2 regions of the Winslowiella toletana genome follow, and region 1 is predicted to be linked to the other one. Evidence: riboswitches for the same ligand, from Rfam matches in the RefSeq annotation. Region 1 holds a riboswitch; the other holds the start of a gene.

Region 1 (7,524 bases):
GGCTGGAGTGGCAGGCGGAAGCCGGACGCGGCAAACGATCGATGCTGACTTTCCTCTATACCGGCCTCGCGCTGCAACAGCAGCGCGCCGAAGATCTGCTGGAGCAGGATCGCATCGATCAGCTAGTGCAGCTGGTCGGCGATAAAAACCAGGTGCGCCAGATGATTACTTCCCATCTCGGGCGCAGCTTCCGTCAGGGCAAACATATCCTGCGGGTGCTTTATTACCGCTCGCTGCTTAATTTATTGCCCGGTTCCCCCTTACGCCGTTCAGAAACGCACCTCGCGAGGCAGATTTTCAGCAGCCTGACGCGGATAAATGAGGAAAACGGGGAACTGGAGGCGGATATTGCCCATCACTGGCAGCAGATTTCCGCTACCCACTGGCGCTTCTACCTGCGTCCGGCGATCCACTTCCATCATGGCCGCGAGCTGGAGATGGCCGATGTTATTGCCTCGCTGACGCGCCTGACCAGCCAACCGCTGTTCAGCCATCTGATCCGCATTGAATCTTCCACTCCGTGGGCGCTGGATATTCATCTGAGTCAGCCGGATAACTGGCTGCCGTGGCTACTCGGAAATGTCAGTACCATGATTCTGCCGCGTGAATGGCCAACCCTGCCCGACTTTTCGCGCCAGCCGATCGGTACTGGCCCCTACTCCGTGGTGCGCAATCAGCAGTCACAGCTAAAGATTCAGGCATTTGACGACTATTTTGGCTATCGCGCGTTAATAGATGAAGTGGCGATTTGGGTATTACCGGAAATCACAGATGAACTGGTTTACTCCGGCGTGAAACTGCAGGGCAAAAAGCAGGACGAAAAATCAGAAGAGAGCCGGCTGGAAGAGGGCTGCTACTTTCTGCTGTTCGATCAGCGCTCGCCGCAGGGCCGCAATGAGCAGGTACGCCGCTGGGTCAGCTATATCTTTAACCCAATAGCGCTGCTGAACAACTCCGGCATCGGCTATCAGCGCTACTGGTTCCCGGCTTATGGTCTGCTGCCGCGCTGGCACCACCGGCGCGATATGACGCCAGCGGAAAAACCGCAGGGGCTGACCAGCTTAACCCTCACCTGGTACAGCGATCATATCGAACACCAGGGCATTGCCAATGCGCTGGAACCGATCCTTGCGGCGCATGGCGTAAAACTGATTACTCAGCAGATCGATTACGACAGCTGGTATCGCGGCGAAGCCGAAAGTGATATCTGGCTGGGCAGCGCCAATTTTACCCTGCCACTGGAGTTTTCGCTGTTCGCCTTACTGTATGAGATCCCGCTGATCCATCACTGTGTGCAGATCGACTGGGAAGCGGATGCCGAGCGCTGGCGGCAACAGACATTGTCGCTGGCCGACTGGAGTAAACTGCTGGTCGACAGTTACAGTCTGCATCCTCTGTTCCACCACTGGCTACTGTTGGAGGGGCAGCGCAGTATGCGCGGGGTCCGCATGAACACCCTCGGCTGGTTTGATTTTAAATCAGCCTGGTTTGCCCCGCCGGAATCATGAGTCTTTCACTGAGGGCAGTAAATCAATAGAATGGGCCGTTCTCAACGGGGTGCGGAAAAACCTTGTGATGCCGACTGTTTGCCATCCACCGTTTTTCCGCTGAGAAAAACCCGTCGAACCTGATCCGGCTCATACCGGCGTAGGGATTTGAGAGTGCCCGTCGCTCAGATCATGCGCCTCATATAATCCCCTCTCAAGGAGAGCGCATAGTGTTAAACAGGACCCTGCCTTTGTTACTGCTGTTAGCGGCACCGGCATTTGCTGCCAAACCGACGCTGACCGTCTATACCTATGACTCTTTCTCCGCTGACTGGGGGCCTGGCCCGGCGATCAAAAAAGCCTTTGAAGCTGACTGCGACTGCCAGCTGAAATTCGTCGCGCTGGAAGATGGCGTTTCCCTGCTGAATCGTCTGCGGATGGAAGGGAAAAACAGCAAGGCTGACGTGATCCTCGGTCTTGATAACAATCTGTTGCAGGCGGCAGAGCAGACCGGCCTGTTTACCGACAGTAATGTCGATACCCGCAAACTGACTATTCCTGGCGGCTGGCACAACAGCACCTTTGTGCCGTACGACTACGGCTACTTTGCTTTTGTCTACGATAAAACCACACTGACTAACCCGCCGAAAAGCCTGAAAGAACTGGTCGACAGCGATCAAAACTGGAAAGTGATTTATCAGGATCCGCGCACCAGCACACCAGGGCTTGGCCTGCTGTTGTGGATGCAAAAAGTCTTCGGTGATGACGCGCCGCAGGCCTGGCAGAAACTGGCGAAGAAAACCGTTACCGTCACTAAAGGCTGGAGCGAAGCCTACGGCCTGTTCCTGAAAGGCGAAGGTGACCTGGTGCTGAGCTACACCACTTCGCCGGCTTATCATCTGATCGAAGAGAAGAAAGATCGCTATGCCGCCGCGGATTTCGCCGAAGGTCACTATATGCAGGTGGAAGTGGCCGGACAGCTGGCCAGCAGCAAGCAACCGGAACTGGCACAGCGCTTTATGAAATTTATCGTCAGCCAGCCGTTCCAGCAGGCTATTCCAACCGGCAACTGGATGTATCCGGTTACCGACATTAAGCTCCCCGCCGGCTTTGAGACGCTGACAGTTCCGAAAACTTCGCTGGAATTCAACTCACAGCAAGTCGCCGATCAACGCGCGCAATGGATCAGTGCATGGCAACGCGCCGTCAGCCGTTAATCGCTGGCTGGATGATCCCTGGCGGCCTGGCGGCGACACTGCTGGTCGCCGTCGCGATACTGGCGTTTGGCGCACTGTGGTTTAACGCGCCGGAAACCGACTGGCGCGCCATTGCGCAGGACAGCTATCTGTGGCACGTGCTGGGCTTCTCATTCTGGCAGGCGTCATTATCGGCACTGTTGTCGGTCATTCCGGCTATTCCGTTGGCAAGAGCGCTGTATCGCCGCCGCTTCCCCGGACGCGCCGCGCTACTGCGACTCTGCGCGATGACGCTGGTGCTGCCGGTGCTGGTGGCGGTATTTGGTATTCTCAGCGTTTATGGTCGTCAGGGCTGGCTGGCGCAGCTGTGCCAGCTGCTGGGCATTGACTACCCATTTTCACCCTACGGCCTGCAGGGCATTCTGCTGGCGCATGTGTTCTTCAACCTGCCGCTGGCAACGCGCCTGTTGTTACAAACGCTCGAGCAGATTCCCGGTGAGCAGCGGCAACTGGCTGCCCAGCTCGGTATGCGCGGCTGGCACCATTTTCGGCTGGTGGAATGGCCGTGGCTGCGGCGGCAAATTATGCCGGCCGCTGCGCTGATCTTTATGCTGTGCTTCGCCAGTTTTGCTACCGTGTTATCGCTGGGCGGCGGCCCGCAAGCCACCACCATTGAGCTGGCGATTTTTCAGGCACTCAGCTACGACTACGATCCCGGACGCGCGGCGCTACTGGCGCTGCTGCAAATGGTCTGTTGCCTCGGGCTGGTAATGCTCAGTCAGCGCCTGAGTAAAGCGATTCCGGCAGGCACGGCGGCGGTAAGCGGCTGGCGTAATCCGCAGGACAGCTGGCGGGCAAAACTTGTCGATGGCCTGTTAATCACGCTGGCGTTGCTGTTATTGCTGCCACCGCTGCTGGCGGTGATTGTCGATGGCATCAATCAGGGTTTCGGCTCGGTGCTGCGGCAACCGGCATTGTGGCAGGCGACCTTCACGTCGCTACGCATTGCAATTGCTGCCGGGCTGCTTTGCGTGATGCTGACCACCATGCTGCTGTGGACCAGCCGCGAACTGCGCCTGCGTCATCGCGCACTGGCGGGTCAGGCGCTGGAGCTGAGCGGCATGCTGATTCTGGCGATGCCCGGCATTGTGCTGGCTACCGGCTTTTTCCTGCTGCTGAACAGCACGGTCGGTCTGCCGCAGTCCGCCGACGGACTGGTGATTTTCACCAATGCCCTGATGGCAATCCCCTACGCGATGAAAGTGCTGGAAAACCCGCTGCGGGATATCGCAGAACGCTATAACCGGCTCTGCCTGTCACTGGATATTCGCGGCTGGAACCGGCTGCGGCTGATCGAGCTGAAAGCCCTGAAGCGCCCGCTGGCACAGGCACTGGCCTTCGCCTGTGTATTATCCATTGGTGACTTTGGCGTGGTGGCGCTGTTTGGCAACGACGATTTCCGCACCCTGCCGTTCTGGCTGTATCAGCAGATTGGCTCGTATCGCAGTGAGCAGGGCGCGGTTACCGCACTGCTGCTGCTGCTGCTCTGTTTCCTGCTGTTTACCCTTATTGAAAAGCTGCCGGGTCGCCATGCTAACGCTGAATAATTTAACCTATCTCTATCATCATCTGCCGATGCGTTTCTCTCTGACGATGCAGGCCGGTGAGCGGCTGGCGATTCTGGGCCCAAGCGGGGCCGGTAAAAGTACCCTGCTCAGCCTGATTGCCGGTTTTCTGTCGGCCAACAGCGGCGAACTGATACTGAACGGTGCAGATCATACTGTCAGCGCACCGGCGCAACGCCCGGTGTCGATGTTATTTCAGGAAAATAATCTGTTTCCGCATCTGAGCGTGGCGCAAAATATCGGGCTGGGGTTAAATCCGGGCTTAAAGCTGAATGCGCACCAGCGGCAAATCATCAGCGATATCGCCGCGCGCGTCAGCCTTAGCGACTATCTTGAGCGGCTCCCTGCGCAGCTGTCCGGCGGACAGCGGCAGCGTGCGGCACTGGCGCGCTGTCTGGTGCGCCAACAGCCGCTGCTGCTGCTGGATGAGCCCTTTTCTGCACTCGATCCCGCGCTGCGTAAAGAGATGCTCAAGCTGGTGGATGAGGTATGCAGTGAGCGAAACATCACTTTACTGATGGTGTCGCACAGCCTTGAAGATGCGCTACAAATTGCCGCACGTAGCGTACTGATCGTTGACGGTCGGGTTTACTGGGATGGGCCAACTACCGCTCTGGCAGAGGGCGAAACCGCCGCTGCGGAGATTTTAGGGGTCACGCGGAAATAGCCGGGGCCAGCAAAGCTGGCCCACAGCACGGCCTTACTGGCCGAAAAATACCTGCCACAGCAAATGACGGAACAGCGGCATCATTGGATGGAACTGAATAGCAACAAAACTGGCGATGCCAGCAACGGCAACCGTTGGTGCCAGCCAGCGCAAGCGCGCGATCGGTAAATACGGCGTTGCCCAGTCGTTTTGCTTATTCGCCCGCTTCCAGCGCCAGCACAGCCAGAAACCGAGCCACACCAGTAACGCCACCGCCAGCAGCAACCACTTAAACATGCCGCTTTGCGCATCGTGCGGCACGTCTATTGCTACCCCGGCGAGAATGCCCGGCATAAAATAGAGCGGCGGCCACAGCAGGCAGCCAATCACATTCGGCGGAACAAACTTCCTGATCGGTAACTCCAGCATCCCGGCGACCATCGGAATCAACGGTCGGGTTGGCCCGATAAAACGCCCAACCAGAATGGTGAACATACTGTGCTGATGCAGTGCATGCTCGGTTTTATCCAGCATCGACTTGTGCTTTTGCAGAAAAGACCAGCGATGCAGCGGCCCCTTAAACTGCCAGCCAATATAATATGAGATCCAGTCGCCCAGCAGGCAGCCGATAATTCCCGCCCCCCATGCCGGATACAGTCCCATCTGGCCGCTGCCAATCAGCGCACCTAACGTCGCCATCAGCACGGTTCCGGGTAATAACAAGCCCACTAATGCCAGTGACTCGAGAAATGCCACCAGCATCACGGCGAACAGCGACCACGCCAGCGATTGGGTAATTAATTGTTCCAGCCAGGCTTCCATAAGCTTCCATCCGGTATTCAGGATGTTGGATTGTCCTGACAGCTTGCGGCAGCGTCAAGGCTTGTTTTGTATGCGGACATTGACAGTTATCGCAAGCTTTACCACCCGACGGTTTAAGGTGCCATCATCACGACCTTAAACTGGCTGGGAACGGCACGCATCCCGACCGTATTGTTGCTATTTTGCAGGCTCAGGCTGGTCAACCGCGTTGCCGGTGAGCCTTTCAGCAACACGGTAAACGAAGCCGTCAGATGACGGGCCGGGCCCATTACCGTTCCCGAAGCGACCCCGAGATTAATTCCGGCATTATCGCCATTGGTCAGCGGAATAATCGTTGCCAGATTATGCGCCGGCATCCCAAGAAACAGAATATTCATTGCCACGGGAATAGCGGTTGGCCCCAGTGCGATATTTGGATATGGCAGCGGAACCGGCAACGGCATTGGCGTCAGACAAACATCCGGCAGCGCCAGATCGCTCCCCATTAACTGGCAATTGGCAAACATAGACTCTCCTGCTGCTTAACCCATATGGATCTGACCGGCATCAACTTTGGCGATAGCCTTAGCGGTAATCACCGTATTTTGCGCATGCATCCGCAGATAATTTTCCGCTTTAATATCCAGCTGTCCGGCGCGCAGATGTTCGGTCTGACTGGTTTTGCGAAACACGTTATTACTAATCTGGGTAATGGTTTGCCACACCGACTCACAGCGCTTGCCCACCAGGCTGGTCAGGTTCACCCAGGCGGAAAGCGACTCACCGCTGTATTTCAGCGCATGAATATGGCAATCCGCCTCTTCCGCCGTCATCCGCAAACTTTTACTGTTAAGGCTTAACTCGCCCTGACTGACGATGCGCAAATGGCTTTCAGTACTCAGCTCGGCGACCTGTCGCGGTGAGCTACGATCAAGAATCGCCAGCACCCATATACCTTGTTCAATCGTCACCAGTAGCACCGCATCTCCGACTGCCGGAACCAGCAGGCAGCTGGCGGCACGCCGGCAGTGCCAGCCACGTTCAGCACATTCAACGGTCAGAGTGCCATCGGGAAACAGATGGGTCACGCGCCCGGCCGACTGCTGCGGCGACAACAGCACGGCGGGATAGGTCTGGTTAGCGGTATTCATAGTACAAAACCTCGGTTAACGACGACTTTGACGAAGTAGACTCCAGGCTTCTGCGGCTAATAATTCGCTATCGTGTTCGATAATATGATTACGATCGGAAAAATGCGCCCCAGCGTGCCGGGCTAAATGGAAACGCGTTCTGAAAAAAACCGCGTGGTGAAAATTGGCGTGACTGATATCTGCCCCGCTGAGATCGGCCCATGTCAGATCGCTTTCGGCAAAGTTTGCCGCCGCGGCATTGACCTGCTGCAAAATCGCCTGATAAAAACGGCTAGCGGTGAAATCGCAGCCCTCCAGCATGGCACCAACAAAAATAGCCTGATCAAAAACGCTGTGCTGGCAACGCGCTCCGCTGAGATCCGCCGTGGTAAACAGCGCTTGTGCGGCATTCACGCGTTGCAAATTGGCTCCCTTCAGCGACGCACCGCTGAAATTACACTGCGTCAGCTGCGCGCGGGAAAAATCAACTGCATCCAGGTTATTGTCAGAAAACTGACAGCCGATAAACACCTGCTGCGCATAGCACTGCTTATGATGGTTACAGGAAAAAAATACCGCTCGTTCGAAACGGGTACGTGCAAATCGGGTGTGACGTAAATCTATGTTAAAAAAAGTAGT
Region 2 (7,524 bases), 1.2 Mb from region 1:
AACGGCTTTGCCAGTAAGTTTGCTGCAACCATAACAGGTGTTCAGCAACCATCAAGCAGTCGGTACGCCAGCTGTCAGACAGGCCGATCAGCGCGCCCAGACCGATCTTATCGATCCCGGCACGTCCAAGACGATCGGGGGTTTCCAGTCGGAAGAAGAAGTCCTGCTTGTTACCTTTCAGATGATGCTGGCTATACACCGCCTGATGATAGGTCTCCTGATACACCAGTACGCCATCCAGCCCCAAAGTTTTTAACTCAGCGTATTCATCCTGCGACATCGGCTGCACTTCCATCATCAACGAGCTAAAGCGCTGTCGAATCGCCGGCAGGTGCTGACGAAAATAGTCCATGCCCACTTTACTTTGATGTTCGCCGGTCACCAGCAATAAGTGATCGAATCCCATTGCGCGTATCGCTTCACATTCTCGGGCAATTTCATCACTGTCCAGCGTTTTGCGCTTGATGCGATTGCTCATTGAGAAACCGCAGTAAGTGCAGTCATTGGCGCACAGATTGGAGAGATAGAGCGGAACATAGAAGCTGACGGTATTACCGAACCGCTGGCGCGTCAGCCGCTGTGCCTTTTGCGCCAGCGGTTCGAGATAAGCCGCCGCTGCTGGTGACAGCAACGCCATCAACTCTTCACGTCCGACGCGCGAAGCATTCAAAGCACGTTCAACATCGGCGGCAGTTTTGCTGTTGATACGCAGGGTAATATCATCCCAGTTCAGGGTTTGCCAGCGTGAGATAAAGTCATTCATGATGACACCTCACCGTGCTGCAAAAATGCGGTAAGCGGGCTGGACGCGACCGCCTGCTGCTGCGATACACCCAGCCCGCTGTGCCATGCCAGTTCTCCGGCCTCCACCGCCAGCTTAAAGGCCCGCGCCATCTGCACCGGGTCACGTGCCACCGCAATCGCGGTATTAACCAGCACCGCATCTGCGCCCATTTCCAGCGCTTCGCTGGCATGGCTGGGTGCGCCAATACCGGCATCGACGACGACAGGCACCTTTGCCTGTTCGATGATGATCGCCAGTAAATCGCGGGTTTTTAATCCCTGATTGCTGCCGATAGGCGCACCCAGAGGCATCACTGCGGAACAGCCCGCTTCTTCCAGGCGCTTACACAATACCGGGTCGGCACTGCAGTAGGGCAGCACCACAAATCCATCTTTAACCAGCTGTTCGGCAGCTTTCAGCGTTTCGATGGGATCCGGCAATAAGTAGCGCATATCGGGATGAATTTCGAGTTTTACCCAGTGAGTGCCCAGCGCTTCACGGGCCAGGTGCGCGGCAAATATCGCCTCCGCCGCGGTTTTTGCCCCTGAAGTATTGGGCAGAAGCTGCACGCCAAGCTGCTGTAACGGGGCGAGGATGCCATCATCTCCGCCTTTCAGGTCAACACGTTTCATCGCCATAGTGACCAGCTGAGAACCTGATGCGGCAATCGACTCCAGCATCAATCCTGGCGTGGCAAATTTTCCGGTTCCGGTAAACAGGCGTGATGAAAAGCTTTTGTCTGCAATGTGTAGCATATCAACCTCCGGCGATGGCCTGGAAAATCACCAGTTCATCGCCCTCCTGTAACTGATAAGACGGCCAATGGGCGCGTGGCACAATGGTCTGATTAACCGCCAGCGCGGTACCGGGCTGGTGATGTTCCAGTTGTTCAAGCAGCGCCACAATCGACAACGGCATATCCAGCGTTATCGGCTGGTCATTGACCACAATCCTCATGACTCGCCTCCACAAACCGGACAGTGTGGCGAGCGCTGCAGATTTAAGCTGCGCCAGGTCTGTTGGCGGCCATCAAACAGTCGCAGTTTGCCGTTGAGCGGTGATGAATGTCCGGCCAGTAATTTAACGGCTTCCAGCGCCTGCAACGTGCCAATCACACCGACGACCGGGCCAAGTACTCCTGCGGTACGGCAATTACGCTGGGGTTCCGCTTCATCCGGCCACAGGCAGCGGTAGCAACCCTGCGTCCACGGCGGGGTGATGACCATCAACTGGCCGCCGAAGCCAACCGCACTGCCGCTGACCAGCGGTGTGTTGCTGGCAACACAGGCGGCATTCACCTGTTGACGCGTGGTCATGTTATCGCTGCAGTCCAGCACCAGATCGACCTGTTGTACTGCGGTCTTCAGCGACAGCGGATCCATTCGTTGTTCCAGCGCGATTGACTCCACCTGTGGATTAATCGCCTGCAAATGTCCCTGAGCCAGCAGCGCTTTTGGCTGTCCGATTTCGCTACTGCGAAACAAAATCTGTCGCTGTAAATTGCTGATATGCAATTTGTCATCATCTGCCAGCAGCAATTTGCCCACTCCCGCGGCCGCCAGATAAAGCGCGGCAGGTGAGCCCAGACCGCCCAGTCCGACGATCAGTACGCTGGCGTGCTGCAATTTTTCCTGAGCTTCGATGCCGAACTCCTCCAGCAGCAGCTGACGGCTGTAGCGCAGGAAGTCACTGTCATTCAGCATGCTCAGCCCCTTGTGGCTCTGTCAGCGTCAGCAGAGTTTGCGTGGCTTGTCGCCAGTCTGCCGCCTGAGTAATGGCGCTGACCACCGCAATACTGCCGACACCGCAGGCCAGCACTTCGGGTGCCCGCTCAATGCTGATGCCGCCGATTGCTACGGTAGAAATATCGCCCAGACGGCGAATATGGCGTTTCAGTTCATTCAGCCCCTGTGGCGCAGAGGGCATATCTTTAGTTTGGGTAGGAAAAATATGGCCGAGTGCGATATAAGAGGGGCGCACGGCAAGCGCCCGATCCAGCTCAGCGTCGTCGTGGGTGGAAAGGCCCAGCCGCAGCCCGGCATTGCGTATTGCGGCTAAATCGGCCACATCCAGATCCTCCTGACCGAGATGCACGCCGTAAGCGTTATGTTTAATTGCCAGCTGCCAGTAATCATTGATAAACAAACGTGCGCGATAGCGTTTACCCAGCGCGATGGCTGCAGCTATCGCCGGTTCTACTGCCTCGTCAGGCTGATCTTTTATCCGCAACTGGATGGTGCGAACACCCGCGTCCAGCAAGCGGGCAATCCATTCCACACTGTCGACCACTGGATAAAGCCCGAGTTTTTTTTCAGTGGCAGGGAAGGGCGCGCTCATACATTTTCCTCCTGTTGCAGGCCATCGGCCGGGTGATAAAGTTCGCCGCCGCGACTGCGGAATTCCGTCGACATCTGCGCCATGCCGACCTCAATCGGCTGTGCCATTGCCTCTTGCTGCGCGGCATATTCACGCACTTCCTGGGTAATCTTCATTGAGCAGAATTTCGGGCCGCACATGGAACAGAAATGTGCCACTTTGCCGGATTCCTGCGGCAGAGTTTCATCGTGGTAAGCCCGGGCGGTATGCGGGTCCAGTGCCAGGTTAAACTGATCTTCCCAGCGGAATTCGAAGCGTGCTTTTGACATGGCGTTATCGCGGATCTGCGCGCCCGGATGGCCTTTGGCGAGGTCGGCGGCGTGGGCGGCAATTTTGTAGGTGATCAGTCCCTGTTTGACGTCTTCCTTGTTTGGCAGGCCAAGATGCTCTTTAGGCGTAACGTAACAGAGCATCGCACAGCCGAACCAGCCAATCATCGCCGCGCCAATGCCTGAGGTGAAATGGTCATAGCCTGGCGCAATATCGGTGGTTAACGGGCCGAGGGTATAGAACGGTGCTTCATGGCAGTGTTCCAGCTGTTCGGTCATATTCCGGCGAATCATCTGCATCGGCACATGGCCCGGACCTTCAATCATCACCTGCACATCATATTCCCAGGCGATTTTCGTCAACTCACCCAGCGTACGCAGCTCGGCAAACTGTGCTTCGTCATTGGCATCCTGAATCGAGCCGGGGCGCAGGCCGTCGCCTAATGACAGCGAAATATCATAGGCGGCGCAAATCTGGCAGATGTCGCGGAAATGCTGATAAAGGAAGCTCTCCTGGTGATGTGACAGGCACCATTTGGCCATAATCGATCCGCCACGTGAGACAATACCGGTCAGACGTTTCGCGGTCATTGGCACGTAGCGCAGCAGCACACCGGCGTGAATAGTAAAATAATCCACTCCCTGTTCGGCCTGTTCCAGCAGCGTATCGCGGAAGATTTCCCAGTTAAGGTCTTCGGCAATGCCATTCACTTTCTCCAGCGCCTGATAAATCGGCACCGTACCAATCGGCACCGGGCTGTTACGCAAAATCCATTCGCGAGTTTCGTGAATATAGCGGCCGGTAGAGAGATCCATTACCGTGTCGGCACCCCAGCGGGTAGACCACACCAGTTTCTCCACTTCCTCTTCAATCGAAGAGGTGACCGCGGAATTACCAATATTGGCATTCACTTTCACCAGGAAGTTACGGCCGATAATCATCGGTTCCGATTCCGGATGATTGATATTGGCCGGGATAATCGCGCGACCTGCGGCCACTTCCTGGCGGACAAACTCGGCGGTGATATTTTCCGGCAGCTGTGCACCGAAACTGTTGCCGGGATGCTGTTGCAGCAGAACCTCACCGCGGATGCGATCGCGGCCCATATTTTCCCGCAGCGCGATAAATTCCATTTCCGGCGTGATGATGCCGAGGCGAGCATAGTGCAACTGGGTGACACAGCGACCGGCCAGCGCGCGCTTCGGGCGCGGCAGGTTATCAAAGCGCAAATGCTCCAGTCCTTCATCGGCCAGCCGCTGCTGGCTATAGCTTGAGCTGAGCTGGTCGATCTCTTGTGTATCACCACGTTCAGCAATCCAGCCGGCACGTAATTTCTCCAGGCCAGTATGGACATCAATGCTGGCGCTCGGATCGCCATACGGACCGGCAGTGTCGTACACCGGGACCGGCTCGTTATCCTCAAATTTTGGCTGATCTTTGCTGCCACCCACCATGGTCTGGCTCAGCTGAATTTCACGCATTGGCACACGAATATCCGCGCGTGAACCGCTCAGATAAATTCGTCTGGAATTGGGAAAAGCGGTGCCTTGCAGGGAATCGATAAACTGTTGGGCCTGAGCGCGTTGCTCACGACGACGGGATTTTTTCTCAACGGTAGACATAGCTCATATCCTGATTACAAGGAAAAATGGCTTGTCCGGAGTTCGGAGGGAGTAACAGACGGTGTGACGACGTGTCGGCAAACACCGAAAAAGATTGTTTACTCTTGTTCCCTTCGCAGGTACTAACCTGATCAGGTTCCGCGGATCCCGAATTAACGGTCTCAGCCCCGGGGGGCACTCCGACAAGATGTTGGTCGTATAAAACACAACCAAAAAATAGCCCCTCCAGCATAGGGGGGCTTTTGGCAAACTACAACAAATTTACTACCTGAGCAACCTTACGCCGGACGAACCAGAGCAGGCTCATTGGCCGCTGGCTGTGGGCGCAATTTGTGGTCGAAGGCGAGCTGAATCAGCTTATCTTCAAGAGTAAAGCGTGCTTCAAGCGCTTCACCGACGCCGGATAATGCCTGCTGGAATTCCAGACAGTTGTCATCATCAATCGCCGTTTCCAGGTGAGTATCGTAATAATCCATGATGCGTTCAGTGTTGGCCTGCAGCGCCGGATAAATCTGGGAAGCCGCAATCAGCGGGCTATCACCCTGCAGTTCATCAATGATACGTTCGTAAATATTGAAGTGTCCGGTGGAAAGGTAGTCCACCAGTCTCTGACAAAAGTTATCCAGAGCTTCATCGTCAAGTACGGTTAGTGGATCTTTGTTAGGCTTCATACCCACTAACTGATAATAGGCGGCCAGTAGCGGTCTGCGGGCATTTAACCAGAGATCCACCAGTTCATTACTACCACCGACGCGTGCGGCCAGAGCATCTAACTGGTTAAGCATGATCAACTCCGTTGAGTAAATACCCTGCTACTTTGGGTATTATAGTTATAAGCATCTTTCCGAATACTTAACATCAGTACTACAGAGTGCCTGTTAAAGCAAAGGATAACAAATTTTATGGAACATGAGATCTCAAGCGTAGACGCTGGCTGGTGGGTTGTCAGCCATGAGCAGAAACTTTGGTTACCGAAGGGGGATCTGCCGCACGGTAATGCGGAAACTTTCGGGCTGACAGGATCGAAAGGATCGCTGATCGGTGAATGGCAGGGTGAAAAGGTGTGGTTGATCCGCGAGAACCGCGCGGAAAATATGGGATCGGTACGGCAAATTATCGATCAGGATGTCGGGTTGTTTCAACTGGCGGGGCGCGGGGTCCAACTGGCAGAATTCTTCCGCTCTCATCGCTGGTGCGGTTATTGCGGCCACGAAATGCACCACAGCAAAAGTGAAAATGCCTGTCTCTGCGGCCATTGTCGTCAGCGTTACTATCCGCAAATCGCGCCCTGCATTATTGTCGCCATTCGCCGTGGCGACGAGATACTGCTGGCGCAGCATGCCCGCCATCGCAACGGTATTTATACCGTACTGGCCGGATTTGTTGAGGTCGGCGAAACGCTGGAGCAAGCCGTGGCGCGTGAAGTGATGGAAGAGAGCAGCGTCAAAGTGAAAAACGTGCGTTACGTGACTTCGCAGCCGTGGCCGTTTCCTCATTCACTGATGATGGCGTTTATGGCCGAATACGATGCCGGTGAGTTGCAGCACGATGGTAAAGAGCTGATTGACGCTGGCTGGTATCGCTATGACGAGCTGCCGCTGTTACCGCCGCCGGGTACGGTGGCCCGTCGGCTGATTGAGGATACTGTTGCACTGTGCCGCGCCGAAGCGCAATGAGTGATATACTGAGCACCTGTTTTTGAGAGAGTCTGATGATGAGTGAATTGAAGAACGATCGTTACCTGCGTGCTCTGCTGCGCCAGCCCGTTGATATCACCCCGGTATGGATGATGCGTCAGGCAGGACGTTATTTGCCAGAGTACAAAGCCACTCGCGCAGTGGCGGGTGACTTTATGTCACTGTGCAAGAATGCCGAGCTGGCGTGTGAAGTCACGCTGCAACCACTGCGACGTTATCCGCTTGATGCGGCGATCCTGTTCTCCGATATCCTGACCATTCCTGATGCGATGGGCTTAGGGCTCTACTTCGAAACCGGTGAAGGCCCACGTTTCTCATCGCCGATTACCTGTCGCGCCGATGTGGAAAAACTGCCAATCCCGGACCCGGAGCACGAACTGGGTTACGTGATGAACGCTGTACGCACCATTCGTAAAAACCTGCAGGGTGAAGTGCCGCTGATTGGTTTCTCCGGCAGTCCGTGGACGCTGGCGACCTACATGGTTGAAGGCGGCAGCAGCAAAGCCTTCACCAAAATCAAAAAAATGATGTATGCCGAGCCGGAAACGCTGCATCTGATGCTGGATAAGCTGGCAGATAGCGTCACGCTGTATCTGAACGCTCAGATCCGTGCGGGTGCGCAGTCGCTGATGATTTTTGATACCTGGGGTGGCGTGCTGACCGGTCGCGACTATCGTGATTTCTCCCTGTACTACATGCATAAAATCGTCGACGGCCTGCTGCATGAAAACGAAGGCCGCCGTGTGCCGGTAACGCTGTTTACTAAAGGCGGCGG

The links. Region 1 has a riboswitch for thiamine pyrophosphate ahead of thiB (thiamine ABC transporter substrate binding subunit). Riboswitches for the same ligand answer to the same signal wherever they lie in the genome.
Region 2: linked by a shared signal. The riboswitch ahead of thiC (phosphomethylpyrimidine synthase ThiC) and the one ahead of thiB (thiamine ABC transporter substrate binding subunit) in region 1 are both predicted to bind thiamine pyrophosphate.

The regions. Positions count from the first base shown of each region.
Region 1 covers NZ_CP134152.1:877,493-885,016, reverse strand. Annotated here, with positions in the region: gene sgrR (HTH-type transcriptional regulator SgrR) at 1-1,508, shown strand, start outside; TPP riboswitch at 1,544-1,672, shown strand; gene thiB (thiamine ABC transporter substrate binding subunit) at 1,718-2,704, shown strand; gene thiP (thiamine/thiamine pyrophosphate ABC transporter permease ThiP) at 2,680-4,290, shown strand; gene thiQ (thiamine ABC transporter ATP-binding protein ThiQ) at 4,274-4,975, shown strand; gene RIN69_RS04020 (DedA family protein) at 5,009-5,776, opposite strand; gene RIN69_RS04015 (DUF4150 domain-containing protein) at 5,890-6,282, opposite strand; gene RIN69_RS04010 (DUF3540 domain-containing protein) at 6,298-6,906, opposite strand; gene RIN69_RS04005 (pentapeptide repeat-containing protein) at 6,922-7,524, opposite strand, start outside.
Region 2 covers NZ_CP134152.1:4,606,041-4,613,564, reverse strand. Annotated here, with positions in the region: gene thiH (2-iminoacetate synthase ThiH) at 1-763, opposite strand, end outside; gene RIN69_RS20945 (thiazole synthase) at 760-1,539, opposite strand; gene thiS (sulfur carrier protein ThiS) at 1,541-1,741, opposite strand; gene RIN69_RS20935 (HesA/MoeB/ThiF family protein) at 1,738-2,487, opposite strand; gene thiE (thiamine phosphate synthase) at 2,477-3,121, opposite strand; gene thiC (phosphomethylpyrimidine synthase ThiC) at 3,118-5,052, opposite strand; TPP riboswitch at 5,144-5,244, opposite strand; gene rsd (sigma D regulator) at 5,331-5,837, opposite strand; gene nudC (NAD(+) diphosphatase) at 5,955-6,728, shown strand; gene hemE (uroporphyrinogen decarboxylase) at 6,767-7,524, shown strand, end outside.